Regions from separate parts of the Dyella japonica A8 genome, predicted to be linked through region 1. Evidence: predicted binding sites of a transcription regulator. Region 1 holds the regulator's gene; the other holds the start of a gene.
What was found. The regulator FliA, encoded in region 1, starts transcription of late flagellar genes. The targets are predictions, from matches to a motif close to TAAAGTTTNNCNNNCNNNGGCCGATAA.
Positions count from the first base shown of each region.

Region 2: HY57_RS13685 (GGDEF domain-containing protein) is a predicted target of FliA. The motif match lies at 1,370-1,396, and genes of this name have one in related genera.

Region 1 is NZ_CP008884.1:4,363,364-4,379,060, forward strand. It holds gene HY57_RS18550 (response regulator) at 99-461, opposite strand; gene HY57_RS18555 (STAS domain-containing protein) at 476-793, opposite strand; gene HY57_RS18560 (flagellar hook-length control protein FliK) at 988-2,130, shown strand; gene HY57_RS18565 (hypothetical protein) at 2,127-2,402, shown strand; gene HY57_RS18570 (hypothetical protein) at 2,840-3,910, shown strand; gene HY57_RS18575 (SphA family protein) at 3,983-4,927, opposite strand; gene HY57_RS18580 (AI-2E family transporter) at 5,212-7,149, opposite strand; gene HY57_RS18585 (chemotaxis protein CheW) at 7,238-7,699, opposite strand; gene motD (flagellar motor protein MotD) at 7,752-8,903, opposite strand; gene HY57_RS18595 (flagellar motor protein) at 8,918-9,658, opposite strand; gene HY57_RS18600 (chemotaxis protein CheA) at 9,661-11,613, opposite strand; gene HY57_RS18605 (protein phosphatase CheZ) at 11,812-12,453, opposite strand; gene cheY (chemotaxis response regulator CheY) at 12,450-12,857, opposite strand; gene HY57_RS18615 (RNA polymerase sigma factor FliA) at 12,992-13,768, opposite strand; gene HY57_RS18620 (P-loop NTPase) at 13,770-14,693, opposite strand; gene flhF (flagellar biosynthesis protein FlhF) at 14,708-15,697, opposite strand, start outside.
Region 2 is NZ_CP008884.1:3,260,650-3,276,346, reverse strand. It holds gene HY57_RS13700 (SDR family oxidoreductase) at 1-39, opposite strand, end outside; gene HY57_RS13695 (nuclear transport factor 2 family protein) at 78-479, opposite strand; gene HY57_RS13690 (TetR/AcrR family transcriptional regulator) at 612-1,247, shown strand; gene HY57_RS13685 (GGDEF domain-containing protein) at 1,477-2,604, shown strand; gene HY57_RS13680 (hypothetical protein) at 2,811-3,086, shown strand; gene HY57_RS13675 (histidine phosphatase family protein) at 3,279-3,890, opposite strand; gene HY57_RS13670 (DUF1801 domain-containing protein) at 4,113-4,532, shown strand; gene HY57_RS13665 (iron chaperone) at 4,593-5,075, shown strand; gene HY57_RS20935 (DUF2946 domain-containing protein) at 5,162-5,611, shown strand; gene HY57_RS13655 (TonB-dependent receptor) at 5,780-8,074, shown strand; gene HY57_RS13650 (universal stress protein) at 8,160-8,597, opposite strand; gene HY57_RS13645 (universal stress protein) at 8,842-9,276, shown strand; gene HY57_RS13640 (hypothetical protein) at 9,295-9,522, opposite strand; gene HY57_RS13635 (hypothetical protein) at 9,643-9,867, shown strand; gene HY57_RS13630 (NAD(P)H-quinone oxidoreductase) at 9,885-10,886, opposite strand; gene HY57_RS13625 (MBL fold metallo-hydrolase) at 10,900-11,901, opposite strand; gene HY57_RS13620 (hypothetical protein) at 12,245-12,712, shown strand; gene HY57_RS13615 (MASE1 domain-containing protein) at 12,746-14,386, opposite strand; gene HY57_RS13610 (OsmC family protein) at 14,708-15,124, opposite strand; gene HY57_RS13605 (efflux transporter outer membrane subunit) at 15,442-15,697, shown strand, end outside.

The sequences.
Region 1 (15,697 bases):
CTTTCGGCGCCACGAGGACAGTCACTGGATCCCTGCTTGACCAGCTTCGCTGTTGTGAAGCTCCTCGCAGGGATGACGAGCAAAAAGATGTCGCGCTTTTAGCCCAGCACGCGCTTGACCGTCGCCAGCAGCTGCTCCGGATCGAACGGCTTCACCAGCCAGCCAGTGGCGCCGGCGGCCTTGCCTTCCATCTTCTTGTCCGTGTGCGACTCGGTGGTCAGCATCAGGATCGGCACGCCCTTGTAGGCCGGCAGCGTGCGCAGCTCGCGCACCATGCTGATGCCGTCCATCACCGGCATGTTCACGTCCGCCAGCACCAGGTCGAAGCTGCCGCCCTTGGCCGCATCAAGCGCCAGCTGGCCGTTCTCCGCCTCGCTCACATCGTGGCCGGCATTGCGCAGGGTGAAGGCCACCATGCCGCGCATCGAAGCCGAATCGTCAACCGCAAGAATCTTTGCCATCTTCCACCTCAGTTTCAGGCCGGCATCGGTGCCGGCAATTCCAGAGCCTGTGCGAGGCCGAGCACGCCGGCCGCATCACGCATGACATCGCTCACTCCCAGCCACGCGGGCGACTGGCCACGCGCCGTCGCCTCGCGACGGAACGCCACCAGCAGCTGCAGCGCGGCGGTATCCACGCGCTCCACGGCGGCGCCGTCGAGCTGCGCGGCGGGCGCGTCGAACGCCTCGATCAGTTCGGCCTTGACGTCGGCCACGCTGCCGAGCCGGAAGTCGGCCGGCAACGCGATCACGCGTGCCCCGCCCTTGTCCTTACCCGCCGTCTTGCTGCCCATCGCGTTGGTCCCACGCCCGTCCAGAGAGCGTCTACGGGTGGTTTATCGGCCATGCCCCTGCCCGCTTTAGCGATTCTTTGCCCGGCCGGGTGGGTTCGCGGGGGCAAAAAAGGCCCTAAAGTTTTCCCGGGGCCGGCCGAAGGACAGGGCAAGGGCGGGCGCGCGCACATCGCCCGGCCCGCAAGGAGCATCGATTGATCATTCAACCCACCAGCCTCGCAGCCCTCGCCTGGGCCGGCGCCGCCTCCGGCAGTGCCGCCGAGAGCTGGCGCATCGGTACCGTGCTGTCGGCGCGCCCGCTGGGGATCAATCCCGACGGGATGATGGTGCTGCAGATCGGCGCCCTCGCCGTGGAGACGGAAGCCCCGCGCGGCCAGCTGCCCTCGCAGTTCCAAGTGCGTGTGCTGAGCACGGGCGCCCAGCCGCTGCTGGAAGTGATCGCACCACAGACGCCCGAGCCGGCCACCCAGCTGGCCATGCGCGAGCGCCTGCCACAACAGAACGGTTACGCGCCGCTGCTCGCCACGCTGGATGCGTTGGCCCAGCGTCCGGCCCTGCGGCAGTTGCCCTCCTATCTGCGGCCGGCCCTCGCCCTGCTGGAACACGGCGTACGCACGCCGGCGGAGATCACCCGCGGCGAAGGCCTGGAAGAAGCCATCAAGCGCAGCGGCCTGTTCCTCGAATCGCAATTGGCGCAACCGCACCTCGACATGGCGGGGTTGAGCCAGGAAGACTGGAAAGGCGCCCTGCTTCGCTTGGCCAGCCTGCTCGACGACTACCTGCCATCGCGTCGCGCCACCCCATCGGCCAGTACCGAAACGCCACCGCCGCTGCAGCAGCGTGGCCTGCAGGCGCAACCACGGGCCCTGTTGCCGCTGGCCCTGCTGGAAGACGACGTCGACGCCCTGCTCACCCGTCTGCATGGCGAAGTGCACGCGGCGCTGGCGCGGGTGGAAGTGGCACAGCTCGAAGCGACCACCGCCTCCGCCTGGATGATCGAGATCCCGCTGCAGGGCGAGGAAGGTCGCGACATCCTGCAGATCCAGCTGCAACAACACGCCGACGCCGATGCCGGTTCGTCGTGGACTTTCGGCTTCGCCATCGACCTGCCGGCCCTGGGGCCCATCCAGGGCGAACTGCAACTGCGCGAACTGCGCCTCGCGGTGCGTCTGTGGGCCGAACGCGCCAGCACGGCGCATCGCCTGGAACAGCAGTTCGGCGCGCTGCGCCAGGCGCTGTCGGCGAGCGGCCTGATACTCGACCAGCTGACTTGCCAACAAGGGCTGCCGCAATCGAGCAGCCCGCACAGCGCCATCCTGCTGAGGACCACCGCATGAGCCAGGCGCTTCCTCCCGCGCGTCGGCGCGTCACGCTGCGCCTGACCGGCGGCCCCAACGATGCCGCGGCCGCGCCGGTCAGCCTACCGCCCGAGTCGCTGGAAACCCTGCTGGCACGCGCCCGCGCACTGGGCATTCCGCTCCATCAGGATCCGCAGATGGCTGCGCTGTTGGCCTCGCTGCGCCTGCGCCAGGACGTGCCAGCCACTCTTTACGCCGCGGCAGCCGCCGTCATGGCCAGCATTTACGACGCCGCTGAAGCCGAGCACTGATATCGGCTCGCTAAGGCACGACGCCACGCGTCAGCCTTCCCACGATGCGCCACGCCGGCACGCCCCACGCAAAATCCATGGGTGACGTTGCGGCGCGCGGACATGGCTTTCACCCATGCCATTCGACGCCAGGCAAAAGGCCGAACGATACGTAGGCCATGCGGTTGTCGTGCCGTGATTTCAAGCATCAGTGAAAGCCGACATCGCTACCAGACGAAGCGAGCGGCAATGTAGGTTGATTGCTCTTGGCTCCCGCTGCTTGCCGCACGCAGACTGCAACTGCTGACGCGCGCATCGGCAACGTTGATTTGCGACGAATGAATCCCGGCTTGTCGGGGGCTTCGCCGTGAACGCTTGTCCATACACCAACAAGAAGACTCGATGGGTGCAGGCAGCGCACGACCCAGGCGCTGCGCCCACCAGTCAAGGAAAACGCCATGCCCCATCAAAAGAAACCTTCGAAGCACTGGTGGTCCCCACTGGCTCTGCTGCCTCTGCTGGTCAGCGGAGTACATGCCGAAGCCGCCGACAGCACCACCCCGCCGAGCCCATCGGCCACGACCGATAGCCAGGCGTCATCTCCCGAATGCGCCCACTTCTACGCTGACATCAATGCCGACCTGAAGGCCGAGATGAAGGCCGGCTGCAAACCTACGGACGCCCAGATTGGCCAGTTGATGAACAACCCCGTGGCCAACCTGGTCATGTTTCCCCTGCAGAACGACTACACGCGCGTCAAAGGCGGACCGATCGGCGACTACAAGGACGTGAACCGCACGCAGTTCATTCCCACCTTCCCCGTCAAGCTCGGCGACGACTGGAACCTGATCAACCGCATCTCGTTCCCTATCGTCAGCGAACCGGTCAACAAGCACATCGGCGGCCTGTTCGGCGATACGCCGCAGCAGATCGCGCAGGACCCTCGCACGCAGTCCATCGTCAACGACCCCTACAGCCGCACCACGGGCCTGGGTGACATCACCTATGTGGGCCTGGTCGCCCCCTCGGAAACCAAGAAGCTGAGCAATGGCGGCGTGCTGGTGTGGGGCGTGGGCGGAACCGTCATGCTGCCCACCGCGAGTGAGGCCGTGCTGGGCACCGGCAAATACTCGGCCGGCCCCACCGCCGTGCTTGCCTACCTCGGTCCGGAATGGATTTTGGCCGTCTTTCCGCAACAGTGGTGGTCGTTCGCCTCCAGCAAGAAAGACCGCCCCAACGTGAACATGACCAATGTCCAGTACATCATCCAGCGAAAACTGGATGACGCCGGCAAGTGGCACATCGGTATGTCGCCCAACATCGCCATCAACTGGAATGCGCAGGGTGGCGGCAACAAGGTCAACTTTCCGGTGGGCCTTGGCATCAACTACTCGACCAAGCTGATGGGCGTTCCCATCAAGTACGGTTTTGAGGTGCAGTACTCCGTCATCCAGCAGTCGTCGATGCCGGGGGCACGCTGGAACTATCGCTTCGTCATCGTGCCGGCCGTGCCCAAGTTCCTGCTCTGAACAGAACGCCTCGCCAAGCCGGTGCGCACGTCATCCACGATGACGCGCGCACCGGGCTCCACCCTGGCCTGGCTAGAGCGAAATCGTCGCCGACAGCATCGCAGGGTTGCCCTGCGTGCGGTTCTTCACATCGAACTCGTGCAGCCAGCGCAGCGAAAATTCGACCTGGCCGCCCTGCCACTTCTTCAGGTAGTTCACCATGGGACCCAGCGACACAGCGCGTCCCTTGAAGCCATTCAAACGATCGGCGAGCGGGCCGGTGTCCTTGTCGATCTGATAGATCCATCCACCCACGGCCCCAATGCCCCAACCCGTGGGAAAGCGCTGCACCAACAGCGAATCGAGATGGAACACCGAGCCATTCTGGTAGTCGGTGGCATTGTCCTTGGTATAGAAATCCACACCGGCCGTCGTGCTCCATTCCAGCGAGCCTTGGCTGAACAACTGCGTGTAGCCCACGGTGGGGGTGAACACCCAGGTATTGAGGCTGGCATTGGCCAGCCGCCCCTTGGTGTAGCTGCCCGTCGGGGCCTCGATGTACAGCGCCAGCGACAGGTGCTGCGTCTGGCTGAAATGGTGGCTGGCGATGATGGGCACGAACGTCATGTCGTACAGGCCGGTCGTGCTGTCGTGCACGCTGCGATGGAACTGCCCCAGGTCCAGGTCCGCGGTCGCCCCCACGTAGGCGAACGGCAGGTCGACCATCGAGGCGAAATTCCACGATGACGGCTTGGTGTTCCAGATATACATGCCCACCGCCGAGAAGAGCTGGAACTCCGCCCTGATGCCCAGCGACGAACCACCACCGGTCAGCGGGACTTCCTTCGAACCGCTGATGTCACCCTTGTAGTACGCATAGCCCAGCTGCCAGTTCCACCCGGACGCAGGCGGTACCAGCCCGGAGTACGAAGCGGCCTGCAGGCCGGTAATCGAACGTCCGACACCGCCTTCTGTCGCGTGCGCCGGAAGGCTGCCGAGAATGGCCAGGACAAGGAAACCCGAGAGAAGTCGCTTCATACAATGATCGCCATTGGCAATGACAGGAAACGCCAGATGCTTGCGTCAGGTAACCCCGACTACACAGTCAGCGTGGCCGTCTGTGCGATGGCGAACAAGCGAAAATCCACCTATGTGGATTACGTATAAATACGGAAACCTCGCGGCAGTTTCATGCCATGAAAAGGAACCGGCGACGCGCCGATACCCTTGGGGCCTGCTTACGATTTCCGCCTGCCCCGCGCAGTGCGCCGATGCACTACGGCGACCCACGATGTCGACGGCGTGATGCCGTCGTCCGGGGCTTAGGCCACAGCGGCACCGCTCTCGGGAATGCGCGCAATGGCTTGTTGCGCGGCCTGCTCCAGCGACCTCACCACTTCATTGACGTCCGCGTTGGCGGGTAGCGCGGTCTCGACCGTCGCCAACGGTTCGGGGAACAGCACGCCGACGATGCACGCGCCCGGAATGCGGGCACGCACCATAGCCACTGCATCGTCGAAAGCGCCCTGCTCGGCGGCGGGGTTGGCACTCACCACATAGACCATCGACACCGCATTGGGCGTCGCATCCGGATGCGGCTCCGCGTCGAAGGCAGTGAAATCATCGATGGAAAGATGGCGTGCATCGATGTGCAGGTCACGCAGGATGCGCGTGAGCAGCTCGGCGGACAGATCGTTGGCAACCGAGCCCAGCCCCAGGCACAACACCACCGAGCCGGCCGGAACGGCAAGCGGCCCCTGCCAGCGACCGTAAGCCTCCTCGCGATGCAGGCGCAGGCTGCGGCCGATGCTCGCGTCCTCCAGCACGGAGGCACGCCGGCGCCAGCGCGTCCACTTGCTCTCGTGGCTGTCCAGCGCTTCCACCACGGTCACGATGGTGCGTTTCACCGAGGTCTGCTGCACCGTACTGATCGCACCGGCCCCAAGATCAACGCGCGCCAGTTGCAACGCCGGCAGCAACACCGCATCGCAATAGGCGGCAAAGCTCTTGCGCTTCAGGAAGTCGCGCGCCTCGCTGAGGATCTCGTTCGCATCGCCCGACAACGCGCGCTGGTACACGCGCTGCGGCATGGTCAGCGCGGGCGCGTCGCCAAGCAGCACGTTGAGCAGGTCCAGCGCCTTCACGTGCCGGCCGGCCACCACCAGGCAAAGGGTCAGCGGCGTGGACATGAGCAGGCCCACCGGCCCCCACAGCCAGCTCCAGAAGATCGCCGCCACCACCACCGCCAGCGGCGACAGGCCGGTGGTGTGCCCGTAGAGAAAGGGCTCGATCAGCTGCGACACCACGATCTCCACGAACAGGTAGAGCACGATCGTCATCGCCAGCAACGACCAGCCCGGCGCCACCGCCGCCGCGAACAGGCTCACCAGGGCCGCCACCAGCCACACGCCGATGTAAGGCACGAAACGCAGGGCTGCCGTGAGGGCGCCCCATAGCGGCGCGCTGGGCACACCGATCACGGTGAGGCCCAGCCAGATCGCCACGCCGACACTGAAGTTCACCGAGAAGGTGGAGATGAAGAAGCGCGACAGGCGTTCGCCCGCGTCGTTGATCGCCGCCGTGGTGGCGCGCAGGTCGGTGCCACCCGCCAGCCGGATGAAGCGATCGCGCAGGGACTCGTGCTCCAGCAACACGAAGATCAGCACCACCAGCACGATGCCCGCGGTTTCCAGCGGCACCCACGCGGTGGACAACACGCGCGTCAGCAACGCCAGTGGCGGAGAGGATGTCTTGCCCGGTGCCTGCGCTGGCTTGGCTTCGGCCGGCGCGTTGGTGAGGTAGGGCGGCGCCACGAAGGCCGGTGCGGCCGTGCCGGCGGGTGCCGGCGCGGCGCCCTGCCCACCGCCGTCGATCACCTTGCCCAGTTCGCCCTGGAGGAAATCCAGCCGCCCCAGCGTCTCCTCGCGCAGCGATTTCACCTTGGTGCGGATGGTCACTTCGTACTGCGGCAGGCTGCGCGCCACGTGCACCACCTGGGTGCCGATCATGGTGGCCAGGCCGGAGACCACGACCACCAGCGCCAGTACGGCGATCAGCACTGACGCGCCGTGGCCCAAACCGACGCGACGGGACAGGCGCACCCACGGCGCCACCAACAGGCTGAGAAACACCGCCAGGACGATCGGCACCAGCACCTCCCGCCCGAAGTACAGCAGTGCCAGCACGCAGGCCGCGGCGACGATGACGACCGCGCGCTGGCTGGCCGAGGCGGCAGGCGATGCGGGGGCTTGCGACGACATGGGCGGCTCCTATCCATCGCGGCACGGGCGGGGCAGACGGATGGCCCCGGGGGTGCCGCAAGGATAGCCTCGACCGGTGACGGATGGATCAGGCCGCCTCGTGCTCCAGCGGCAGGCGGCACAGCCGACGAACGTCGAGCAAGGCCACGAAGCCGTTCGGCGAGGGCAGTACGCCCTGCACGGGGTCATCCTCGCGCGCCGCGCCGCCGGGCAGCGGTGGCGCAACGTCGGCCGCCTTGGCCGACAACAGGTCGCCAATGGCATCCACGCGGATGCCCACCAGGTGCGGACCGTGCGAGAGCATCACCAGGCGCACCTGGAACGGGTCCACCCGCCCTTCCTCGTCGAGTCCGAGGCGACGCCGCCCGTCCAGTACCGGCACGATGCGTCCGCGCAGATGGCGAATGCCCAGCAGGTCAGCGGCCGCACCCGGCACGGGCGTGAGCTCGCCGTCGCGCAGTACTTCGCTCACCTGCGTCAGCGGCGCGGCATACCACTGCCCGCCGATGCGGAAGGACAGCCAGTCCTCGGTGTTGTGTCCCTGGGTCATGACACGCTCTCCCCTGCTCTGGTCTTGGCGACCGGTACGACGAATATGCAATTCACGGGCCATGCTCGGGCGAGCTCACGCGCGCGCCGCCGACGCTGATGGCACCGGCGGCGACATCGGGCAGGGAAACCTGCGGCGCAAGATCCGGCCGCGCATCGCCGTCCTGTTGCGCGGTGCGCACGGGTCTGGCGAGGATGACCTTGTTCACCGGCGCGTCTTCCACCGGCTTGGGCGCCACCACTTCCACGATCGGTGCGGACTTGCCGGCTGCCGGTGCCACCGCGACCACGGCAGCGGGCGCTGCGGGCGCTGCCGACACGGACGGCGCGGGCGCACCGCGATCGTCCGCCGTCAGCTGGCCGTTCTGAAGGTCGTTGAGGAAGCGCTTGGGCGCGTCCTCTTCGCTCAACACCACGATCAACACGCGGCGATTGTGGTTACGACCGTCCGCCGTGGTGTTGTCGGCACTGGGCCGGTACTCGCCCCAGCCCATGATGCCCAGCCGCGACGGATCCACACCCTGCTCGGAGAACAGTCGCGCCACGCTCGCGGCGCGCGCGGCGGACAGCTCCCAGTTGGACGGATACAGCGCGGTATTGATGGGACGGTCATCCGTATAGCCCTCGATGCGCACCGCATTGGGAAACGGCTTGAGGATGGACGCCATGTTGTCGAGGATGTCGTTCGCCTCGGGCGAGAGCCTGGCCGCGCCGCTGGCGAACAGGATGTCGGTGCGCAGCTCGATCTCCAGCCACGACGTGGTCTTGCGCACGATCACCATCTGCTTGTCGATCAGGGGCTGCAACGCGCGCTGCACCTGGTCGCGGATCGATTCCAAGTTGCGCTTCTCCTGTGACTCCGAGCCCGAGCGCGAATCCGCGACACGCACCAGTTGCGGGCGCGCTGGAATCGGCACGCTCACCGGGGTGGTGGCAGCGCCCGGCCGGGACTGCGGTGACGCAATGGCCGGATCGACGTTGTGCGGCTGCGCACGCGTCTGCGGCATCGCGGCGATCACGTGGCTGGAGCCGTTGAACGCCTCGATGATGGAGTTGGACATCACGCGGTACTTGCCCTCGTTCACCACGGAGACCGCGTACATCACCACGAAGAAGGCCAGCAGCAGCGTCATCAGGTCGGCATAGGGGATCGCCCATGCCTCGTGGTTGACGTGGTCCTCGTGATGTTTTTTCTTCCTGGCCACGATGCTGCGCCCGGTTACGCCAGGTAGCCTTGAAGCTTGGCTTCGATCTGGCGCGGGTTGGCGCCTTCGGCGATCGCGACCAGGCCTTCGATCAGGATTTCGCGCATCTGCGTCTGCTTGTGGATCAGCGCCTTCAAGCGGGCCGACATCGGCAGCATCAGCAGGTTGGCCAGCGCCACGCCGTAGATGGTGGCCACGAACGCGGCGGCGATGCCGTGGCCGAGCTTGCTCGGGTCGGCCAGGTTCTGCATCACCGCCATCAGGCCCATCACCGCGCCGATGATGCCCATGGTCGGCGAGAAGATGCCGGCGTTCTCGAATACCTTCGCACCGGCCAGGTCGTGATGCTCGCGCGCGCCCACTTCCACTTCCAGCACGCCGCGGATGGCCTCCGGCTCGCTGCCGTCGACCAGCAGTTGCAGGCCCTTGCGCACGAACGTGTCGCTTTCCGAATCGATCTGCGGTTCCAGGCCCAGCAGGCCCTGGCGGCGCGAAATCTCGCTCCAGCCCACGATGCGGCTGATCAGGTCCGATGGCTGATGCTGCGGCGGCTTGTACACCAGCGGGAACATCGACATGGCGTGCTTGAGCACCTTGCCGGAGTTCTGCACCAGCAACGCGGCGATGGTGCCCAGGAACACAATGACGAACGCGGCCGGGTTCCACAGCGCTTCCACGCTGGAACCCTTGAGGACGGTGCCGACGATGATGACGATGAACGCCAGGATCGTGCCGATGAGACTTACCAGGTCCATGGTCAGCTATTCACACGCAGAGTGGGGAGGAGTTGACCGTCTGCGCCGGACAAACCGGCCAGATCCATCACCAGCGCCAGACGGCCGTCGCCGGTAACCGTCGCACCCGCCACGGCGGGCACGCCTTCGAACAGGGGACCGAGCGGTTTCACCATCACGTCTTCGCGGCCGATCACCTCGTGCACCAGGCAACCCAGGCGCATGTGGCCGATGTGCAGCACCACCACGTGACGGCCCGACGGGCCTTCCACGCCGACCCAGCCGCCAAGGTCTGCCAGCGCCAGCGCGCGACCGCGATGCGAGGCCACGGCGCGGCCGTCGAGCTGTTGCTGCTGGCCCGGCGCCAGCTCGAACACCTCGTCCACGTTGCTCAGCGGCAGCGCGAGCAGGCGCGCTCCCACGCGCACCATCAGCACGCGCTGGATCGCCAGCGTCAGCGGCACGGCCAATTCCAGCGTGCTGCCCTTGCCCAGCTGTGAGCGCACGGAAAGCGTGCCGCCCAGTTCCACCACGCGCGTCTTCACCACGTCCATGCCCACGCCACGACCGGAGATGTCGGAGACGGTGGCCGCCGTGCTGAAGCCGGGGCGGAAGATGATTTCGTAGCATTCGTTCTCGGTAAGGCGCGAGGCCTGCGCCTCGTCCATCAATCCTTTCTCCACCGCCTTGCGGCGCAGGACCTCGGGATTCATGCCGCGCCCGTCGTCGGACACGGTGATAACGATGCGCTCGCCGCGCTGACTCGCACCCAGCGTCACCTTGCCCTTGCGCGGCTTGCCGGCGCGCTCGCGTTCTTCCGGCATTTCCAGGCCGTGGTCGAGCGCATTGCGGATCAGGTGCACCATGGGGTCGGCAAGCGCCTCGACCAGGCTGCGGTCGAGATCAGTGCCCTCGCCTTCCTGCACCAATTCCACGTCCTTGCCGAGCTGGCGCGACAGGTCGCGAACGATGCGCGGAAAACGCTGGAACAAGCGGCCGACCGGCTGCATGCGCATGCCGAGTACGGCGTTCTGCAGGGCGTCGGCGACGCGATCCAGTTCCGTGGCGGCCAGTTCGAGCGTTTCGTCGCCGTTCTTGGCCGCGAGGCTCAGCAGGCGATTGCGCACCAGCACCAGTTCACCGGCGCGGTGCACGAGTGCATCGAGGCGCGCGGTGTCCACGCGCACGGTGTTTTCCGGCGCAGGGGCTGCGGCCTTTGCCGAAGCAGCGGGCGCCGGCGCGGGAGCGGCCACCGGTGCGGATGCCTGCGTGCCCGGCACGCCACCCTTGCCATGGAGATTGTCGAGCAGCGACTCGAATTCGTCGTCGGAAATCGTGCCGGCCGTGGTGGCCGCCGCCGGCGCTTCCACCGCACCGGGCATGCCGCCCTTGCCGTGCAGATTGTCCAGCAAGGCCTCGAATTCGTCGTCGGTGATGCTGCCCGAGGACGATTCCGCCGCCGGTGCGCCCGGTGCGCCACCGGTGCCATACAGGCTGTCCAGCAGGGCCTCGAATTCCGAATCGTCAATGGTGCCGTCACTGGGCGGCGGCGCCACCGGCGGAGCGACGGGCTTGGGCACCGGCTTGGGAGCCGCCGCACCGGGCATCAAGCGCTGCAGCAGCGCCTGCGGCGGCATCGCCATCGGCTGGCCACCGGCCAGCGCGGCCATCATGTCGTTGAGCAGATCCAGCGCTTCGAGCAGTGCGTCCATGCGCGCGGCATCGAGCAGCAGCTGCCCGTTGCGCGCCACGTTGAGCAGGTCCTCGGCGTGATGGCACAACTGCACCATCGGCTCGATGGCCAGAAACCCTGCGCCGCCCTTCACCGTGTGGAACGCGCGGAACACGGCGTTCAGCAGCTCGGCGTCGCGCGGCGAGCCTTCCAGCCCGATCAACTGTTCACCCAGGCGCTGCACCAGCTCCCCGGCTTCCACCAGGAAATCGTTGCGCAGCTCGCTGTCCAGCGTGGGATCCATCAGGCGTGTGTCCTTGGTGCTTGTTCATGAACCCGGCATTGCTTCACCGTCATTCCAGCGAAAGCGGGAGGCGCTTCATCAACAGCCGGATGGCTGGTCATCCAGTGACTTTCACGCCATGCCAAAGTCACTGGATCCCCGCTTTCGCGGGGATGACGGTGAGGAAGTAGCCGCCATACCGAGATCATGACCAGGCTCTTAGAAACCGAATTCGCTCAGCAGGCGATCCGCCTCGTCCTGGCTGGTCACCTTCACCGGGCCCGCGGCGGCTTCACCCGTTGCCAGCGCGCCGGTCAGGCTCACCAGTTCCAGCAGCGAGTTCTCCACGCTGCCGATGAAGTTCACGACTTTCTTGATGCGCTGGCCGGACAGGTCCTGCCACGACTGCGCCACCACGAAATCGGCCATGCCTTCGCGGTATTCGTTGGCGAACGACTGCGCCTGCGTGGCCAGCACGTGGGCAACGTCGCCTTCGCTCGTGCCCTCGATCACCGCGCTGGCGTTGGCGGCCAGCGTCTCGGCCTGCGGGCGCATGCGCTCGGCGAAGTCGAGCGTGCGGTGCGCGGCCTGCGAGCTCATTTCCAGCACGTCCTGCAGGTGCTTGCGCGCGTCGGCGACGCTGCCCGGCACGCCTTCCTGCGCGAGGTCGCCGCCCAGGCGGCGCACGGCATCGTGCAGGTCGCGGGCCAGCAGGCCCAGGGCGCGGAACAGGCGCTGCTCGCGCTGGCGTACCAGCACGTCGAGCGCCTGTTCGAAGGCAGCACCGTCGGTGCTGTTGAGAAGATCGTGCAGTTCCTGCGGCATCGATTCGCCGGCTAGCAGGGAGACTTGTGCGTTCATGCGTTGGCTCCGCTGGCGGCCAGGCGTTCGAAGATCTTGCTGAGTTTTTCCTGCAGGGTGACGGCGGTGAACGGCTTGACGATGTAACCGTTCACGCCCGCCTGCGCGGCGGCGATGATCTGGTCGCGGTTGTTTTCCGCGGTGACCATGAGCACCGGCATGCCCTTGAGCGAAGGCTCGGCGCGGATGGCGCGCAACAGGTCGATGCCCGTCATGTTGGGCATGTTCCAGTCGGTCACGACCATGTCGAAGGCGTTGTTGCGCAACATGGTCAGCGCGTTCTCGCCGTCGTCGGCTTCCTGGATCAGCGTATTGCTGAAACCGAGCTCGACCAGCAGGTTGCGAACGATGCGCCGCATGGTGGAAAAGTCGTCCACCACGAGGATCTTCATATTCTTGTCCAAACGCTTTCTCCGCTGCGCGTCACTTGGCTAGATGTGGTTGCTGAAACGACTGCTTGTACTGGGCGCCAACCCGATGGCCGCCGCGCTGCGAGAACCGAGAGCCCGTCTCTTCCGCTCCGGCGATCGCGCCCGTGTTACATGCCTTTCGTTCCCTTGCGTTGTTTCGCTGACCTCTCGGCCTGCCCCTCATGCCAACCGCTCATGCGCGCACGCAAGCGCACGATGGCCTGGCCGTGGATCTGGCACACGCGCGACTCCGTCACACCGAGCACCGCGCCAATCTCCTTGAGGTTCAGCTCTTCCTCGTAATACAGGGACATCACCAGCTGCTCGCGTTCCGGCAGACTGCCGATGGCCTCCACCAGCGCCTCGCGCATGCCTTCGTGCTCGACGCTGTCGGCCGGGCTGAGGCTGTCGCCGTCGACCACGTCGAACGCCGCGCCACCGTCCGCGTCGTCCGGCGCGGAGAGGCTGAGCAGGCGCGCGCTCGCGGCATCCGCCAGCACCTGGTGATATTCCTCGGCACCCATGCCCAGTCGCCGCATCACTTCGGCGTCATCGGCATCCGCACCGGTTTCGATTTCAATCTGACGAACGACCTCCGCCATTTCGCGCACTTTTCGATGCACCGACCGTGGGGTCCAGTCGGTGCGCCGCAATTCATCGAGCATCGCGCCACGGATGCGGATACCCGCAAACGTCTCGAAGCTCGCGTTCTTGCCGGTGGTGAAATTGCGGGCAGCCTCCAGCAAACCGATCATGCCGGCCTGAATCAGGTCGCTGACGTCCACGCTGGGCGGCAGGCGACCCATCAGGTGATAGGCGATCCTGCGTACCAGGGGCGCGTGCTGGCGAACCAGTTCGTCGGCACTCTGCCGCTGCAGCTGCAGATATTCGGAAGCCACGCTCATGTCACCACCCCGTCGCTACTGCGGCCTGCCTGCTGAAAAAGGCGATGCGGTCCAGGCCCAGTCGCTCGGGTTCACCCCATGTATCGACCGCACCCGCCAATTGCTTGAATGCCTGCCCCGAACGGCTCGACGGCCACAGATCCACCACCGCGCTCTGGCGGCGGATGGCCTGCTTGAGCCGTTCGTCGTGCGGGACATGCCCCATGAATTCCAGCGCCACGTCCAGGAAGCGGTCGCACACCCGTGCGAGCTTCTGGTGCAACTGCTTGGCCTCGCCCAGGTTGCGCACCATGTTCGCCACCATGCGGAAGCGGCGCACGCCGAAATCGCGGCTCAGCACCTTGAGCAAGGCGTAGGCATCGGTCAGCGAGGCCGGCTCGTCGCACACCACCACCACCACGTCGTCCGCCGCCGCGGCGAACATCGCCACGTTGTCGGACAACCCGGCGGCCGTATCCACCACCAGGTAGTCCGGCGGCGTGATCAGATCGTCGAAGGCACGGATCACCGCCGCGTGCTCGCCGGCACCGAGCTGGGCAAGCCGGCGCGTGCCCGAGCCGGCCGGCACGACCTTCAGGCCGTGCGGCGCGGGCATCAGCAGCTCGTCGATGGTGCAGCTGCCGTCCAGCAGGTGGCCAATGTGGCGCGTGGGCGTCAGGCCCAGCAGCACGTCAATGTTGGCCAGGCTCATGTCCGCGTCGAGCAGGATCACCTGGCGCCCTTCCCTGGCGAGCGCCATGCCCAGGTTCACCGATACGGTGGTCTTGCCCACGCCGCCCTTGCCACCGGCGACCGCGATGGCGCGGCAACGCTTGCGCGGCGCCACCCCGCTCAGTCCATAGGCCTGGTCCTGCACCGGCGCCTGCCGGCTATGTCGTTCGGTCAGCGCACGCAACATGCTCTCCAACCCCATCGCCTGGTTCATTGCGAAAACACCGCTCATGCGCTTGCCACCGCTAGTCCGAAACGATCCGCCATGACCATGTCATCCGCCGCCGTGTTGCCCTTGAGCACCTGCGCGGCACGGCACACCAGCACCCGCGCATCGGCGGTGGCGATGTCCTCCGGCACGCGCTGGCCGTCGGTGATGTAATCGAGCGCGAGACGGTGACGGATCAGCACCGACAGCGCGCCGCCGAGGCTGGGGGCCTCGTCGAGTTTGGTGAGGATGCAGGCGTGCGGCTGCACCGGCAGGTAGGCGCGCACGGCCTCGTCCAGCGAGGAGGCGTGCGCGTTCGCCGCCAGCACCAGGCAGGCGCGCAGGTCGCCACCGTTGCGCAGCACGTCCAGTTGTTCCGCCAGGCGCGGATCGCCACCGGCGAGGCCGGCGGTATCCACCAGCACGGTGTGATGGCCGCGCAGCAGCTCCAGTACGTGGCGCAGGCTGTCGGCGTCGTAGGCGGGATATACGCGCACGCCGAGCAGGCGGCCATAGTGTTCCAGCTGCGCCGCCGCGCCGATGCGGTAATGGTCGGTGCTCACCAGCGCGACCTGCGATGCGCCATGGCGCATCACCGCGCGCGCGGCGAGCTTGGCGATGGTGGTGGTCTTGCCCACGCCGGTGGAACCGACCAACGCGGTGACGCCGCGACGCTCGGATTGGTCGCGCGGGCTGATCGACAGGCTGCGGCTCAACACGCCCAGCGGCAGGTAACGCGCCTGTTCGGCGTTGATTTCGACGGGAAGCTCGCCCACCAGCTGGCGCGCGACGTCCGGCTCGATACCCAGGCGGGTCATCTCGCGCAGGATGCGGGCACGCATCGGCTGGCGGCGCTCCATGTCGTTCCAGATCAGGCTCGACAGCTGCGTCTCCAGCAGGTCGCGCAGGCTGCCCAGTTCGGCGCGGACACGTGCGGTGTCCTGCAGGGCGCGTTCGAGCAGCGGGTGGATCGAGGCCGGCACGTCGGCGGCATCGCCCGCGTGCGCCGC
Region 2 (15,697 bases), 1.1 Mb from region 1:
GCCGCCGGTGATGAGGATGGTGTTGCCGTTGAGTTTCATGACGATACTCCTGGGATGGGGATCAGATTGGCTAAAGATCAGGCGGGAAAGCGGTTGCCGAACATGGGCAGGCCGCTCCTGGATTCCGTTTGGGTGGCTTCGTCCTGCAGTACGTCCCAGTGCTCGGCAAGCTTGCCGTTTTCCATGCGCACGACGTCGGCGGCAATCCACGCGGCCGGGCGGCCGTGGCCAGTGAAACGCCCGTGCACGATCACGTAGTCGCCTTCGGCCAGGATCAGGCCGTGCTCGTAATGCAGGGTGTCCGGGATGCTGCGCACCAGGTTGAACAGGCCGTCGCGGCCCGGTTCGATATGCGCGCTGTGCTGGATGTACTTGTCGGACCAGAAGCGCTCGGCGGCGTCGTAGTCGCGCTGGTTGAACAAGGTGTTGAAAGCCTCGATGACGAGGGCCTTGTTCTGTTCGGGTGAGGTCTTTGACATGGTCGTGTCCTCTTCGATGACGGATGGTTGGGCGGCGGGTCGGCCTGAAACACAATGGTGACCGCCATTGACGTGATGTAGGATGGTCCTGCGGAAATCCCGTGTCAATGGTGATCACCATTGTTTTTTCGGATGGCCGCCATTGAACCGTTGAATGGGAGTAGGAATATGGGTGTCTCCAAGCGCCAAGCCATTGAAAACAAAGAAGCCATCGTCACCGCGGCAGAGAAGCTCTTTCGCGAGCGCGGGGTGGCTGATGTGGGCCTGTCGGAGCTGACCAAGGCCGCCGGCTTCACCCAGGGCGGCTTCTACAACCACTTCAAATCCAAGGACGCCCTGGTGGCCGCCGCCATGGACAAGGCGATGGAAGACGGCGCGAACCTGCTCCTCGCTGGCTTCGACGCGGCGCATGCGAAGGCGGCGGACCCCATGCGGCAATACGCGGAGTGGTACCTGTCCACCGAGCACCTGGCCAACATCGAATCGGGCTGCCCGCTGACCGCATATGCGGGCGATGTCCGGCGGCTGGGGCCGGAGGCGCGGCAATCCTATGCGCACGGCCTGTCGTGGAACATCGACCAGTTGGCCGCGTTGATGGATGGCGAGAGCCCGCAGGAGAAGCGGAAAAAGGCGGTGACGCTTTTCAGCCAGATGGTCGGTTCGCTGGTGCTCTCGCGTGCGGTGGCCGAGGCGGCACCCGCACTTGCCGAGGAGGTACTCGACGACGGGCGTCGGCAGGTGCTGCAGGCCATAGCCGGCGCAGCGTAAGTCCGCTGCTGCCGGTGCGCTGGTAAGAGCCGCAAACAAAACTCAGTGACATCTCGCATTCGTCATTCCGGCGCAGTCCGGAATGACGGAGCTGGGATCTCGCGGGGTTCTGTTAGCGGCGCTAAAGCCAGCCACGTCGTGGCCGATACCGGCTTGGTGCACGCATGCCACACGGCGGTGGCGCTGTGTGCGTTGCCGGTTGTTCCCGTCGCCCTCACCGAGATGCCGCGTGCTTTCCTCTCTCATTACCTCGGGCAGCATCGTCGTCATCAGCCTGATGTTCGGGCTTGCGCTACTGGTGGCCTGGCGACGGTTCGGGCTGGAGCGGCACGCGGCGCTGTGGGCCGGGTCATTCCTGGCGGCCGCCGTGGGCCACGGCCTACGCACGGCGGGACAGATCTGGCCAGGTCAGGTGGAGTTGTTCGCCACGCTGGCCTGCCATGCGTCGGTGGCCAGCTTCGCCTTGCTGGCGTGGGGATTCCGCCGGCGGGCGTCGCGCTCATCCCGGGGCGTCATGGCGGGCTGGCTGGTCTTCACTGTATGGATTCTCTGGGAGTGGATCGATCATTCGCAGACGTGGCGCGCCACCTCGCGCCTCCTGACGGCGACTGGCGATGCTTACATGGTGGGCTGGATCGTCGCCACGCTGTGGCACAAGCGTGGCACCGGCGCGCTCGCGCGGTGGATCATGATCTTCTACGGTCTATACGCGATGAGCGTGGGCGTGGCGGCGGAGCTGGCCAGGCCGGGCGGCATCATCAGCGACAAGGCCTTTATCCTTGTGCTTTCCATCGGTACGCCGACCGGCATGATCGGCACCGGCGTGATGACGCTGCTGATCGTGGCATCCGACCTGGCGAAGGGCTTGCAGCAACAGGCACGCACCGACGCGCTGACCGGCCTGCTTAACCGTCGCGGCGTGGAAGACGCCATCCGCGCCTTGCTGGGTACGGCGCGCAAGGCGGAACCGCTGACCGTGGTCGTGGTTGACCTGGACTACTTCAAGGCGATCAACGACAGGCTGGGGCATGCGGCGGGCGATGACGTGCTGCTGCGTTTCGCGCAACACCTCAAGACCAGCCTGCGCGCGCACGACGTGGTGGCGCGCATCGGTGGCGAAGAGTTCGTGCTGTTGCTGCCGCAGACGCCCCGGGCGGATGCCATGGCGCTGGTCGAGCGCCTGCGTTGCTCCGTGCCGGAGGCGTTCGCGCACGATACGAACCTCGAACGCGTCAGCGCCAGCTTTGGCGTGACGCAAGTGCGGCGAGGCGAAACTTTCGATGCCGCACTGGCAAGGGCCGACGAAGCGCTTTATCGCTCCAAGCATGAAGGGCGTGACCGCGCCACGCATGCCTGATCCCGAGAGCCTTGCCGTCGGGCCAATGCCTGCCGGCTGCGGCCTTTCAGTTCGCTGACAGAAGAGAAAGCGGTGCTGAACGGAAATGCCGGGCATCGGAATCCGGGCCGTTTCATTCATCGCCGGTATGGCGCGCCGGGCCCATGTTTCGTTCACCGCCCACGCGGCAGACGCCGCCGTGCTTTTCCGTGAACAGGAGCCATGTCATGCGCAAACTCATTCCTCTTGCATTGGTCGCTTCGCTCTTTGCCATGCCGTTGATGGCGTCGGCGCAGCATGGACACGGTGGCGGCGGCCCGGGCGCCTCTGGCGGCATGCCGGCCAGCATGTCGATGAACCACGACGCGCACGGTGATGCCGTATCCGCCGAAGCCAAGTCCGCCAAGGCTGCCGACGAGAAGGTGGGGCCGGAAGTGCGCGGCGTGGCGCGCGACAAGTCCCACGGCAAGGGTCTGACCAAGACCAAGGGCAAAGGGCACTAATGCACCGGTGCTGCGCCAGGCACGATGATGGGATGAGCAAGTGGTATCGCGACGGGTGGCCCGGCGCGGTTCCCTTATCGGTAGCGGCGGCGCGTTGAGGTGCACAACAAACGAAGGCCCTGCCGGTATGCAGGGCCTTCGTTGTTTCCGCCCGGTTTCATCCCGGTCCGCGCGGAAGCTTGGCGCGAAGTGTCAGGGCTGCAGCAGGTGCTGGGTGTGGTTGATGGCCGGGATCGCGAAGCCATCGCCAGCGTGGATCACGCTTATTCCGCAGGGTGATGGCTGGAACAGCCAGTAACTGGACAGCGGAAGCCCAGCCAGATGACAGAGCAGCACGCGGATCACGCTGTCGTGCGTGACCACGGCGACGGTCTGCTGTGGATGGGCATCGAGTATGGCGGCGAGCGTGTCAGTCGCCCGGGCGGCCACTTCCTGCAGCGACTCGCCGCCGGGGATGCGGAACCGGTGCGGCGCGGTTTTCCAGAAGCTGGCTTCGTGCGGCCAGCGTTGTTCGACGTCGGCCACCGGCAGGCTGCTCCAGTTGCCGTAATCGATGTCGATCAAGCCGGCTTGCGTGACGCCTTCGAGGCCGAAGGCGCTGCCAATGCCGCCGGCGGTAAGTACGCAGCGCGACAGCGGACTGCAGTAGATCGCGTCGAGCTTCCAGTGGCGGCTGAGGTGATCGCGCGTGAGCGCGATCTGATGCCTGCCGTTCTCGGTCAGCGCCAGATCCAGTCGGCCGCGAAACGTGGGTGGGGTGATGCCTTCCACTTCGCCATGCCGAATCAGCAGCAGCGTGGTCATGCGTGCGTTTTCCTTGAGTGTGCCCGCCCAGCGCCAGGCAGGCGCGTAGTGCAGGGTGTGGAATTTTTGCACGCCGCCGGGGAGCCCGGGGAGTGTTCTGAATACCGTGATGGGTGACGAAAGGGGTTTGTATCGCACGCGGCGTGGCGGCAGTATGCGCTGGCGCGGTGCACCCCCAAGCCGTGTTCCCGTCCCTTCAGGCATGCCAGGAGCAGTGACACGATGAATCCGTCAGAACGCATCGACCAGCTGATTGCAGGCATCACGGACTGGCGGGGCAAGACGCTGGCCGGTTTGCGCGAAACCATGCTCGGTGCCGACAAGGGCATCATGGAGGAATGGAAATGGATGGGCAGTCCGGTGTGGTCATGTGACGGCATGATCGCGGTGGCCAATGCGCACAAGGAGAAAGTGAAGATCACCTTCATGCACGGCGCGCAGCTGGATGATCCTGGCGGGCTGTTCAATGCAGGGCTGGATGGCGGTAAGTGGCGGGCCATCGATTTCCACGAGGGCGACAAGATCGACAAGCGCGCACTGAAGCAACTCGTACGCGCCGCGATTGCCTACAACCGCGCGAACCTCAAGAAGAACGCACCCGCCCGGCCACGGACGAAAGCCGCCAAAAGCGCCAGCAAGTGATGGTGGGCATGGGCCGGGATGGATCGGCCCCGGAAACTTGTCGCAACGGAGAAGGTACCCATGTCCGGGAAAAAGGCGTCGAGCAGCCCAAGGGTCGGCAAGGCGGCAAAGAAACCTGCCGGGAAGTTCTCTGTCGAGGAGCAGGCCGCCATGAAGGAGCGCGCCGAGGAGCTCAAGGCTTCCGCGCCCGGCCGTCGGCGCGGCGGCAAGGTGGACGACGAAGGCGCTGTGCTTGCGAAAATCGCCGGGATGGCGGCGCTGGATCGCACACTGGGCGAACGGCTGCATGCGCTCGTCAAAGCCAACGCGCCGGGGCTTTCGCCGAAACTCTGGTACGGCATGCCGGCGTATGCCAAGGACGGCAAGGTCGTCTGCTTTTTTCAGAGCGCGGAAAAATTCAAGACGCGGTACGCGACCTTTGGCTTCATGCAGGAGGCGACGCTTGACGACGGCCACATGTGGCCCACGGCCTTCGCACTGACGGCGCTGACGGCGGCCGATGAGGCGACGCTGGCATCGCTCATCAAGAAAGCGGCAGGCTGAGTTACGCGGGGCGACGCCACGCCGCACCTGACGGGCGGTGCCAGAACGCTCCGCTCATGCGATGATGTCTGGAGCCCACTCAAGGGTTGGGGAAACGTTTGATCCGACGCAGGACATCACGGCGCTTTGTTGCGTGGCTGGCTATCGCCGCCATGTGGCTGCTCGTGGCCGCGCCGACCATTTCGCGCGCCCTCCCGGGCTGGGCTCCGGCGTACGCAAGCGCCATGCAGGGGCAAGGTGGCGACCATTCGTCCATGCCTGCCATGCCCGGTATGCCGGATATGCCCGGCATGGTGCATACGCCAGGCACGCCCCCTGCGCCCGATATGCCGGGCGATCCTGCCCAGCATCTGGATCACTGCGGCTACTGCGTGCTGCTTTCGCACACGCCGCTGCTTTCGGGCGGAGTCGTCGCCCTTCTTCTGGCGACCCCCTTGCCGGTGATCGCACCGGCCATGTCCACGCCTGCGTCGTGGCACGCACAGCCAGTGCTCAGCGCAAATCCGCGGGGGCCACCGTCCATCCTGCCGGGATGACGCTCATGCAGCCTGGCGTGCACGTCGTGCGCCACTGACTGCTTTCGACGGCGACACAGGGTATGGGCGTGAACACGCGTGGAGTCGCGTGGGTGCGCCTGTTGCCCGTGCCTGCCGTGCCTTCGCCATGCGCCGCCCAGCGGTGCTGGACAGTCTGGAATTCATGTCATGCGCTTTTCCTTTTTGCGTGGGGCGGCCCTTGGGCTGCCGCTCACGTTGCTTGCTTCATCCATCGCCATGGCCCAGGGCGGGCCTGACGATCCGCCGGAACCCGCGGCCGCCGACAAGACGGTGACCAGCCTGGATCCGGTGAAGGTTTCCGCCGCCACGCAGAAGCTGGTCGCGCCGGGCTTTCCCGCCACGGTGGTATCCGTGCCCGCCGAGCAGGTCGAGGCCACCGTGAACCTGGTGGACGTGGAAGACGCGGCGAAATACCTGCCCAGCCTGTTCGTCCGCAAGCGCAACTACGGCGATACGCAGCCGGTGCTTGCCACGCGTACCTGGGGCGTCAACTCCAGTGCGCGCACGCTGGTGTATATCGATGACATCCCGATCTCGGCGTTGATCGCCAACAACAACACCATCGGTGCGCCGCGCTGGGGCATGACCTCGCCGGAGGCTGTCGACCACATCGACATGATGTACGGGCCGTATTCCGCCGCGTATGCGGGCAACGCGATGGGTGGCGTCATGCATATCGTGACGCGCATGCCCGACAAGACCGAGGTAACCATCAAGCAGACCGAGGCGGTACAGTCCTTCGACCTGTACGGCACGCACGGCGACTACAGCACCAGCCAGACCAGCCTTACGGCCGGTGGGCGCAGTGGCAAGCTGGGCTGGTTCTTTGGCGCCAGCGCGATGAACAGCTTCAGCCAGCCGTTGTCGATCATCACGGGCAACAACACGCCGGCCGGCACCAGAGGCACGATTCCGGCGCTGAACAAGACCGGCCAGGTGGCGAACGTCTATGGCGCGGGCGGCCTGCTGCATACGCGCATGCTGGATCTCAACGGCGAGCTGACCTACGACATCACGCCCCAGTGGAGGGCAAGCTATCTGGTGGGCTACTGGAGCAACCACGGCCAGTCGCGCACGGATACGTACCTGGCGGATGCCGCCGGTGATCCGACCTACGGCAAGGTAGCCGGGTTCGCCAGCAACACCTATCGGCTCAGCGCGCATCACCTGATGCAGGGCCTGTCTCTGAAGTCGGATACCAAGGGTGACTACGACGCTTCGTTCGTGGTGACGCATTACGCTTTCCTCAAGGACAATCAGTGGCAGCCGGCCGGCGTCACCAGTGGCACGGGGCTGGCCACCAACGGCCGTCTGGCGAGCTACGGGGGCACGCAATGGTCCACCGCCGATGCCACCGGGATCTGGCGGCCGCAGGGTTACGGCGGGGCGCACGAAGTGTCCGCCGGTGCGCACGCGGATGAGTACAAGCTCAACAACCCCACCACCAACCTGAGCGATTGGCGGGACACGGACAGCCTCACTACGCTGTATTCGGCGGGCCGCGGCAAGACGCAGACGCAGGCGTTGTGGTTGCAGGATGCCTGGAAGCTGGCACCTGCCTGGCTGCTCACCGTGGGCGGCCGTTACGAATGGTGGAAGGCGAGCGACGGCTACAACTTCAGCGGCAAGACGGCCGTGCAACAGCCGGTGGAAAAGGCCGATGGTTTCTCGCCCAAGGCTACGCTGCAGTGGAGCCTGGCACCCGACTGGCGCATCACGGGCTCGCTGGCCAAGGCGATACGCTTCCCCACCGTGGGTGAACTGTATCAACTGGTGCAGACGGGCTCGACCTACAGCGTGCCCAACCCCAACCTGAAGCCGGAAACCGCACGCAGCGGCGAGCTGGCCGTGGAGCATGCGATCGACCAGGGCGTGGTGCGCGTATCGTTGTTCCAGGAGAACACGCGGAATGCCTTGATATCGCAGACCTCGACCCTGCCGAACGTGGCCGTGCCGGTAACGTTCGTGAGCAACGTGGGCAAGCTGCGCAATCGAGGCGTCGAGCTGGTGATGCAGAAGAGCAACGCACTGGTGAAAGGACTGGATCTGTCCGCCAGCGTGACCTTCGTCGATTCGACCATCCTCTCGAACACCAGCTTCGCCAGCGCCGCGGGCACCACCTCGGAAGGCAAGCATGCGCCCTATGTGCCGCGTTGGCGAGCCACGGCGATGGCGACGTACCGCCCCGATGCGGCGTGGGCGTTCACCCTCGCGGGTCGTTACAGCGGCAGGCAGTACTCGACACTGGACAACACCGACAACACGCCGCATGTGTTCGGCGCGTTCGACACCTTCACGGTATTCGACGCGCGTGCGCACTACCAGATCAACGAGCACCTGGCGGCGTCGTTCGGCATCGACAACGTCACCAACCAGAAGTACTACCTGTACCACCCGTTTCCGCAGCGTACGTACGTGGCGGACCTGAAGCTGAGTCTTTGAGGGCCGTGAGGGGCCGAACGGCCATCGTCAGGTGGTGAGGCACGGCTGCGTTCCTGGGGGTATGGCGTCAGGAGCGCAGCCTGGGTCAATGGCAGACCAGGACGGGTACATCGGCGCGCAGGAGCACCTTGTGGGTTTCGCTGCCCAGCAGCAGACGCGTCATGCCGCGCCAGCCGTTGGAGCCCATGACGATGAGGTCCGCGTGCCTGTCCTTGCAGGCCTGCACGATGGTTTCGTACGGCTGGTCGCCGAACTCCGCGACGCCCTCGAACGGTACGCCGGCGGCGTCGGCCAGTGCTTTCACCTGGTCGAGATAGCGCTGGCCGTTGGCCTTGGCTTCTTCGTTGTAGGCGAACTCGGTGGCGGCCAGGATGGCGCCCATGTAGGCGATGGTCTGGAAGGGCGATATCACATGGATGGCGGTGACCTTGCCCTTGGTCAGCGCAGCTTGTTCGATGCCGGTTTTCGCGGCGCGCATGGAAAGTTCGGAGCCATCGACGGGGATGAGGACGTGTTTGAACATGGGTTCCTCGCATGAAGCCGCAAGGGCGGCGGAAGGGGCGTTTGCCAACGCCGAGGGAAGCGTGACGCGTCGTCCGTGCATGGCCTGTCACGGCGCGCATGGGGCAGCTTAGGCCGGGCGCCGGGGCGGGCGGGCGCGTGGCGTCAATCCGCCGCACGGAAGATGGGTCCGGTGCATGTCCGTGCACGTCATGGCAACGCCACGGGACTAAACTTGGCCCAGGGAAGTCACGGGAGTCCAGGCCATGTTCAAGCATATCCTTCTGCCGGTGGACGGTTCCGAGTACACGCTAAGGGCGGTGGATACCGGCATCGCCCTGGCCGCCAGGCTGGAGGCAAAGATATTCAGCATCCATGTACTGCCGCCGTTGTCCACGGTGTCCTTCATGTCCGAGCTGCTGCAGCATCGCGGCTGTTACAGCGAAGCGGCCAAGGCCCGCGCGCAGGCTTACCTCGACGAGGTCGTGCAGCGCGCCAGCGCGTTGAGCGTGCCGTGCGAGACGGAATTCGTGTTCGACCTACGGCCTTACGTCGCCATTGTCGCCGCCGCGGCCAAGCACAAGTGCGACCTGATCGTGATGGGGTCGCGCGGATTCGACGGCCTGGAGCGAGTGCTGCTGGGGAGTGTGACGCACAAGGTGATGCTCAGTTGCGACACGCCTGTGCTGGTGTGTCACTGAGGCATGCGTTGCGCGGCGTCAGATCTGGTCGGCGGGCGGTACCAGGTGATGCTTGACCTGGATGGCGTCCAGGCGATCGCATACCCAGCCGTGTTCACCGGGTTCGGCGCGTTGCTGGATGGTCTGGGCCATGCTCAGGAAGCTTGCCCAGAAGTCGCCTGGGGCGGGCTTGTTCTGTAACAGGCGTGGTACAGATTCATCCAGTGCGTCCAGCATCTGCTCAAGTTGTGCATGTGTCTGGAGCATGTCTGCAGCGTACACCCGTGCAGGTTCAAGACGGCGCGAAAGTCTTACCCAAAGCCTCACGACCGGTTAACGGCACCGGGGGCAACGTAGATTCCCCAACCGGGATCTGGCGGTGCCTTTATGGAATGGGATCGCGACAACGATCTGTTAGCCCGCGCCTGCGATGAGCTGACCGAGCAGAACGCACTGCTTCAGCAAGAGGTCGAGTTGTTGCGCGCCCAGTTGCGCCGCCACCCCACCGGTGAGATGCAGATCCGCGAGGCCCGCCGCCAGATGGACGAATGGCTGGAAGCCGCCCACGGGCATACGCCGATTCCGTCCGGTCCCCAGCTGGCATCCGCCTGACGATTCCCCTTCTCGGGTCAGACGGTCAGCACGATCTTGCCGATGTGCTGGCTGCTTTCCATTTCGCGATGAGCATCCGCGGCACGCGCCAGCGGGTAGGTTGCGTGGATCAGCGGCAGGCATCGCCCTTGCGCGAGCACCGGCCACACCTGTTCACGCAGCGAGGCGGCGATGGCCGCCTTTTCCTGGGACGAGCGCGGGCGCATGGCCGACCCGGTGACGATGGCGCGCTTGGCCATGATCGTCTGCAGATTCACGTGCGCCGCGATGCCACCACCGAGGAAGCCAATCAACAACAAGCGGCCATCGCGGGCCAGCGTGGCGAGGTTGTCCGCGAAGTACGAGGCGCCCATGATGTCCAGGATCACATCAGCACCGCGTCCCTCGGTGTTGGCCAGCACCACCTCTACGAACGAATCCTGCCGGTAGTTGATCGCTTCGCCGCCCAGCTCGCGGATGGCTTCGCATTTCTCCCTGCCGCCGGCGGTGGCGAAAGCGCGGATGCCGAACTCGCGGCACAGCATGAGTGCGGTGGTGCCGATGCCGCTGGTGCCACCATGGATCAGGGCCACCTCGCCGCGGCGCGCGTGCCCGAGCTGGAACAGGTTGGCCCACACCGTGAAAAAGGTTTCGGGAATCGCTGCCGCCTCCACCATGGAGACACCCTTGGGCAACGGCAGCACCTGCCCGGCGGGCACGGCGGCGTATTCCGCGTAACCGCCACCGTTGGTAAGTGCGCAAACATCCTCGCCGATGGCGTGCGTCGTGACGCCCTCGCCGAGGGCGGCCACCGTGCCGGCCACCTCCAGCCCCGGCACCGGATTGGCGCCGGGAGGGATGGGGTAACTGCCTTCGCGTTGCAGTACGTCAGGGCGGTTCACGCCCGCCGCCTGCACGCGGATCAGCACCTCGCCGGGCTTGGGCAGGGGTACCTCCGCCTCCCGTGGAATCAGTACGTCCGCCTTGCCGGGCGTACTGATACAGATCTCGGTCATCGTCGATGGCAGCGAAGCTTGCATGGAGCACTCCGGCTCAGGTGGGAAGGAGTTGGCGGGCGCGCACGCCGCGTCGGCGCCTGAACCACCAGCGTAGGGAGAGGGCGATGACGATCAGGAGAAGAATGCTCAGCGTGGCAACCGCCTGCAGCATGCGGGTCTGGCTGTACATGACGAAACGGCCGGACTGGCTATAGAACCCGTTGAACGACGCGAGCACCTGCGGAAGTTGCGCCAGATCCTCCTTGCTGAGCGATAGGGGTGCTTCATCGGGATGCCAGTTCGAGCCCATGGACTCTACCTGTCCCTGGCGATCCAGCTCGATATGGCCGCCCAGCACATGGGCGACGGGGCGGTCGCGCACGTAGTCGTTGATGCGCCTGGCGCTGGCGCGGTCGGCGTCGGTGTCCTCGATGATCAGGCGGCCGGGCAGGTAGAAATCGCCGGTGAACAACAGGCTTGCGCTGGCGTCATAGAACGATACGTGCGAGGGGTAATGGCCGGGCGTGGGAATCACGTCGACGATGCGGTCGCCAAGATCGACATGGGCAACGTCATGGGGCCAGTCGCGAAAACCGAAGCCGTCGATGACGTGCGGCAGGTCGGTGCCGAGGACGGTGACGTCGGGTTCGCCGCCAAACTGCGCATCGCCGGAACGATGATCGAGATGGCCATGCGTGTGCGCGACGAGTAACGGCAGCCGTTTGCCGTTCACTACGGGCAGCAGTCCCAGCACGGTGCGCGCGAGCGGCATCTGGTTGGCGTCGGCCACGTCGCCAGTGTCGATGAGCAGCGCCCGCGCATGGCCGATGAGCAGGTAGACGAACGGGCCTTCGTAGGTCTGGCAAAGGCTTTCGCGCAGGATGTAGGTGTCCTGGTCGTAACGATGCACCTGCAGCGGGCGGGTCGGACGGGTGGGGCAGCTGGTGGCGCCGGGATCCCAGTGCACGTTCATGTCGCCGGGTGCGGTGTCCTGGGCAAAGGCAGGTGCTCCCAGCAGGCTGGCCAAGCAGCACAGCACGATCAATGCGTATTTCATTCTCGCCTCGGTGGATCGGGGCGCAACCGGCGGTCGCGCATGCAGCGGGTCGGATGCAGGTGCGCGCGGAAGGGTTTAGTGGCGGCGCAGCGTCCCTTCCGCTTTTTGTTCAGGCGGAAGCGACGGGCGGAGCTGCGTGATGGATTCGTGAAAGCAGTGAACCCCATGCGCCCGGCGGCCGGAAAGCGTGCGCGTCAACGCTCCGCAGGCACTTACCACGATGCGGTGACTAGGGCAGAGTCGTTCGTCTGGCCGCGCGCATCCGTGCTGGCCAGTGATGATCGAACTGGAGCGGTGCCATCGGGCATCTCGGAATAGGGGATCAACTATGGAGGGAATACACATGCACCATGCATCGGGTCGTCGTTTTCGCCAGTGGTTTGCGGCAGGCATGTTGGTGGCGTCATTGACGTCGATGGGCGCGATGGCGCAAGGCGCGCTGCCGGCCTCCGGGCTTGGGCAATCCTGGCCCAACGCTGCGGACGTCAGTGCCAGCCCGCATTGGCATGTCTACGTGTTCGAGCGCCATGGCGTCCGCTATGTGCAGATCAACGACCTGGGTGGCAAGGTGCGCGCGGCGTTTGCTGCTTCCGGCGGCCACTTCCTGACCTTGCCTGTGGGTTCGGATGCGGCGCGCGTGGCGACGCCGGAGGAACCGCTGGCGGTTTCCGGCAGCACGGCAGGGGACATCGTTTACCAGGATAGTTCGGTGAAGGTGCTGGTGGCGCCGCAAGCCAATGGCACGACATCGACGTATGTGGCGGCCGGTGACTGCCACGACCCAATCGAGTGCAGCTCCCGCTTCCAGTAAATGGTGGCGTGTTGAAACAACGCCGGGGCGCTCCTAGCGCGGAGTGCCCCGGTGAGTTACCGATGTCCGCAGCGAATCGTGCAGGAGCAGGGTGACGCCGACGAGCGGACCGGTCTCGCGAAGATGCACGTCGCCACCGTAGATATGGGTGCGATCGCGGATGGAGGAGATGCCCAGTCCACTCGCGCCCAGCAGGGTCATCGCCTGCTTCCATGCTTCGTCACCCGCCTGCTCGGGTAGGCCGGGGTTGAGCACGGGGGCGCGGTGTCCCGTCAGGCGCATGACCACCCAGCGCCGCCCGCGGGTATGGCCGCCGCGCAGTTGCAGCTGGATATGCTGCATGGGGCCGCGCGACAGTACATGGACCAGCACTTCGCAGGCGAGGCGATACAGCGCCATGTGCACGTCGGGAGCAAGCTGGCTCAGGCCTCTGCCCGACAGCTCGCATTCGTAGGTGGCGCCCGCCATGTGGATGGCCTGCGCGAACGGACCTTCGCGCAAGGTGGCCGGCACGCCGCGCTCGCGCCATCCGCGCGGATACAGGGCGTTGGCCAGACGGTGCATCTCGTGCTGCGCCAGGGCTACCTGTCTTTCGTACGTGCGCCCTTCGTTCGTAGGGAGCACATGTCGAAGACGGTCCAGCAGGCGATTGTGGTTTTCGCGGATGGTGTGGCCGATGTTTTCCAACGCATCGGCCGCCTGCCGCAATCGCAGTTCTTCGAGGTAAAGCCCCTGTTGGGCCAGCTGGAAGCCGCGCAGCGTGTCGGCGTGTTGTTCGTGGCTGGCGACAGCCTGCTGCGCGATGCGCGAGCCGAGCATCAGCAGCGTGGTGATGGCGAAGGCGATCAGTGCCTGTGCCTGGATGACTGCCGGGTCACGCACGATGGAAGAGGTCATGGTGACCGCCACGCTCGCCAGCGTGCCGCCGAGTGCCGCGCCTTGCCAGCCATGGCGTGAGGTCAGCCACACCACCGGCAGGAACATGGCGATGCGGAACACCTGCATGCTGTCGCCTTGACTGCTGAAGACCAGGCCCATCAGGACCAGCAGCGAGGTCAGCACGCCGACCACGACATCCTTGGCGAGGCGGCTGCGCCACAAGGGTGCCTCGATGGTTGCGGAGGTCTTGTCAGTCAGCCACAGATAGACGGCGATGGCGGATGGCGCAATCGCCAGCGCGCCAAGATAGTTGCCAAGGAAGTAGCCGAACGCCACCTGCGCATCGATCTGCGGCGCAGGCATTCCCAGCGGCACCTGTGCGGCGGTTACCACGATGACATCGTCAAGCGCGGTGAGTGTTGCACCCGCGAAAATTACTCCGAGCAACATCGGCATATTGACCTGGTGCACGCCCAGCAGCAGTCGGGCGTGCCGTCGCACCCATGCAACCAGGGCCATGAGCGGCAGCAGCGGCGGCATGGCGGCCAGCACCGACCAACGCCAGCCGAAATCATCGACGCAATGCCAGGCGTGATAGCCCACGGGAATCAGCTCGCCGACGAGCAGCGCAGGCCAGTAGCGGGAAGGGAGCAGCAGCAGGCAGGCGATACGCAGGCCGGCCGGCAAGTTCCAGTGCGACACGGAAATATCGCGCAGCAGTGCATAGCTGATGGCGTAGGCCATGCATACGAAGACATGGCGGCCCCAGGTGCGCGGCGCGTACGTTTCCCCCATTGTGTCCTTCCCCATGTTTACCGTTGCTCCCCGGGCTTGCGTGGCCCCGGGGCTTGCGGGCGGCGCGGTATGGTCGCGCAGCATCCTTCCTTACTTCCGGTCTGGGCATCGGCTACTGGGCCAGTGCATCCCCGGACATTCCTGGCACCGCGAACAGCGATTGGGCTACACCCTCATCGAGCCTGGGAACGGACGCGCCCGTGTTTCCACTGAAGGGACTTTCGCATAGAAGCCGGTGACGTTCCGGTGAATGGCGTCGCATTGTGAGAAGAAGCAAGTACTTGCGATGCGAGCACATCTGCTTGGGCCGACGAGGCGAGATCAGGCTGCCGAAGGTGAATCGCCGCGCCGGCTGTTGATCTCTGCGCCTTCGCGCATCGCCTTGGTCACGGGTGTGTTGGCGACAATCTCGAGCAGGCGGTTCCACTGATCGTCCGTGAGTGGTGCCGAGGCATGCAGCGTGCGCATGACATGCAGGCGTCCGTCGTCGTCGCGGTCCAGTTGCAGTTCCGCGCGGAACTCACCCAGATCCCAGCCCTTGCGTTCGGCGTACATGCGCAGGGTGATCGCGGTGCATGCGGCGAGCGAGGCGAGGTAGTAGTCGAACGGCGCGGGCCCGGCACCCTGGCCACCCAGCTTGACGGGTTCGTCGGTGTCGAGCTTGAAGTGCCCGGCCTCGACGTGGTGGAGATAGTTGCTGCCCGTCGAAACGATGCTGGCGGAAGCGACTTTGGACATGACCGTGGACTCCTTGTGTGATGTGCTGCCGCGCCTCGTTCGGAAGGCGCGCGGATGCCGGTGGAGGTTAAGCGTCGGCGGCCGTGTCGCCAAGTACACGAAATGGTGAATATGCGACTGGCAATTGGACGATGGTAGAGGCCGCGTGGAGCATGTTGGAGCCACACACGCGCTGCGCGGCCCGGAAGGGCGGCGATATAATGGGCGCACAGGTGCGCGCTGCCGTTCGTTGCGTGGCGTCCGTATCGGTCCATCGTTACGTCGATGATCGCCATGTGGCGTCGCGTGCCTTTGTGTTTTCTTTCCGGAACCCCGCCATGCGCTCCCTCACTCTTCCCGCCGCCATCGCGCTCAGCCTTGTCCTTGCCGGTTGCGCCACCAGCCGCGGCCTGCATACCACCGGCACGATGACCGAGCCTGGCAGCTTGAAGTCCGAGCGCAGCCTTGCCGATGTGCAGCTGAGTCCCACGGCATGGCCGGCGCAGGACTGGTGGGTGGCCTATGGCGACCCCCAGCTCACCGCCTTGATCGAAGAGGCGTTGAAGAACAACCCCAGCCTGGAGCAGGCGCAGG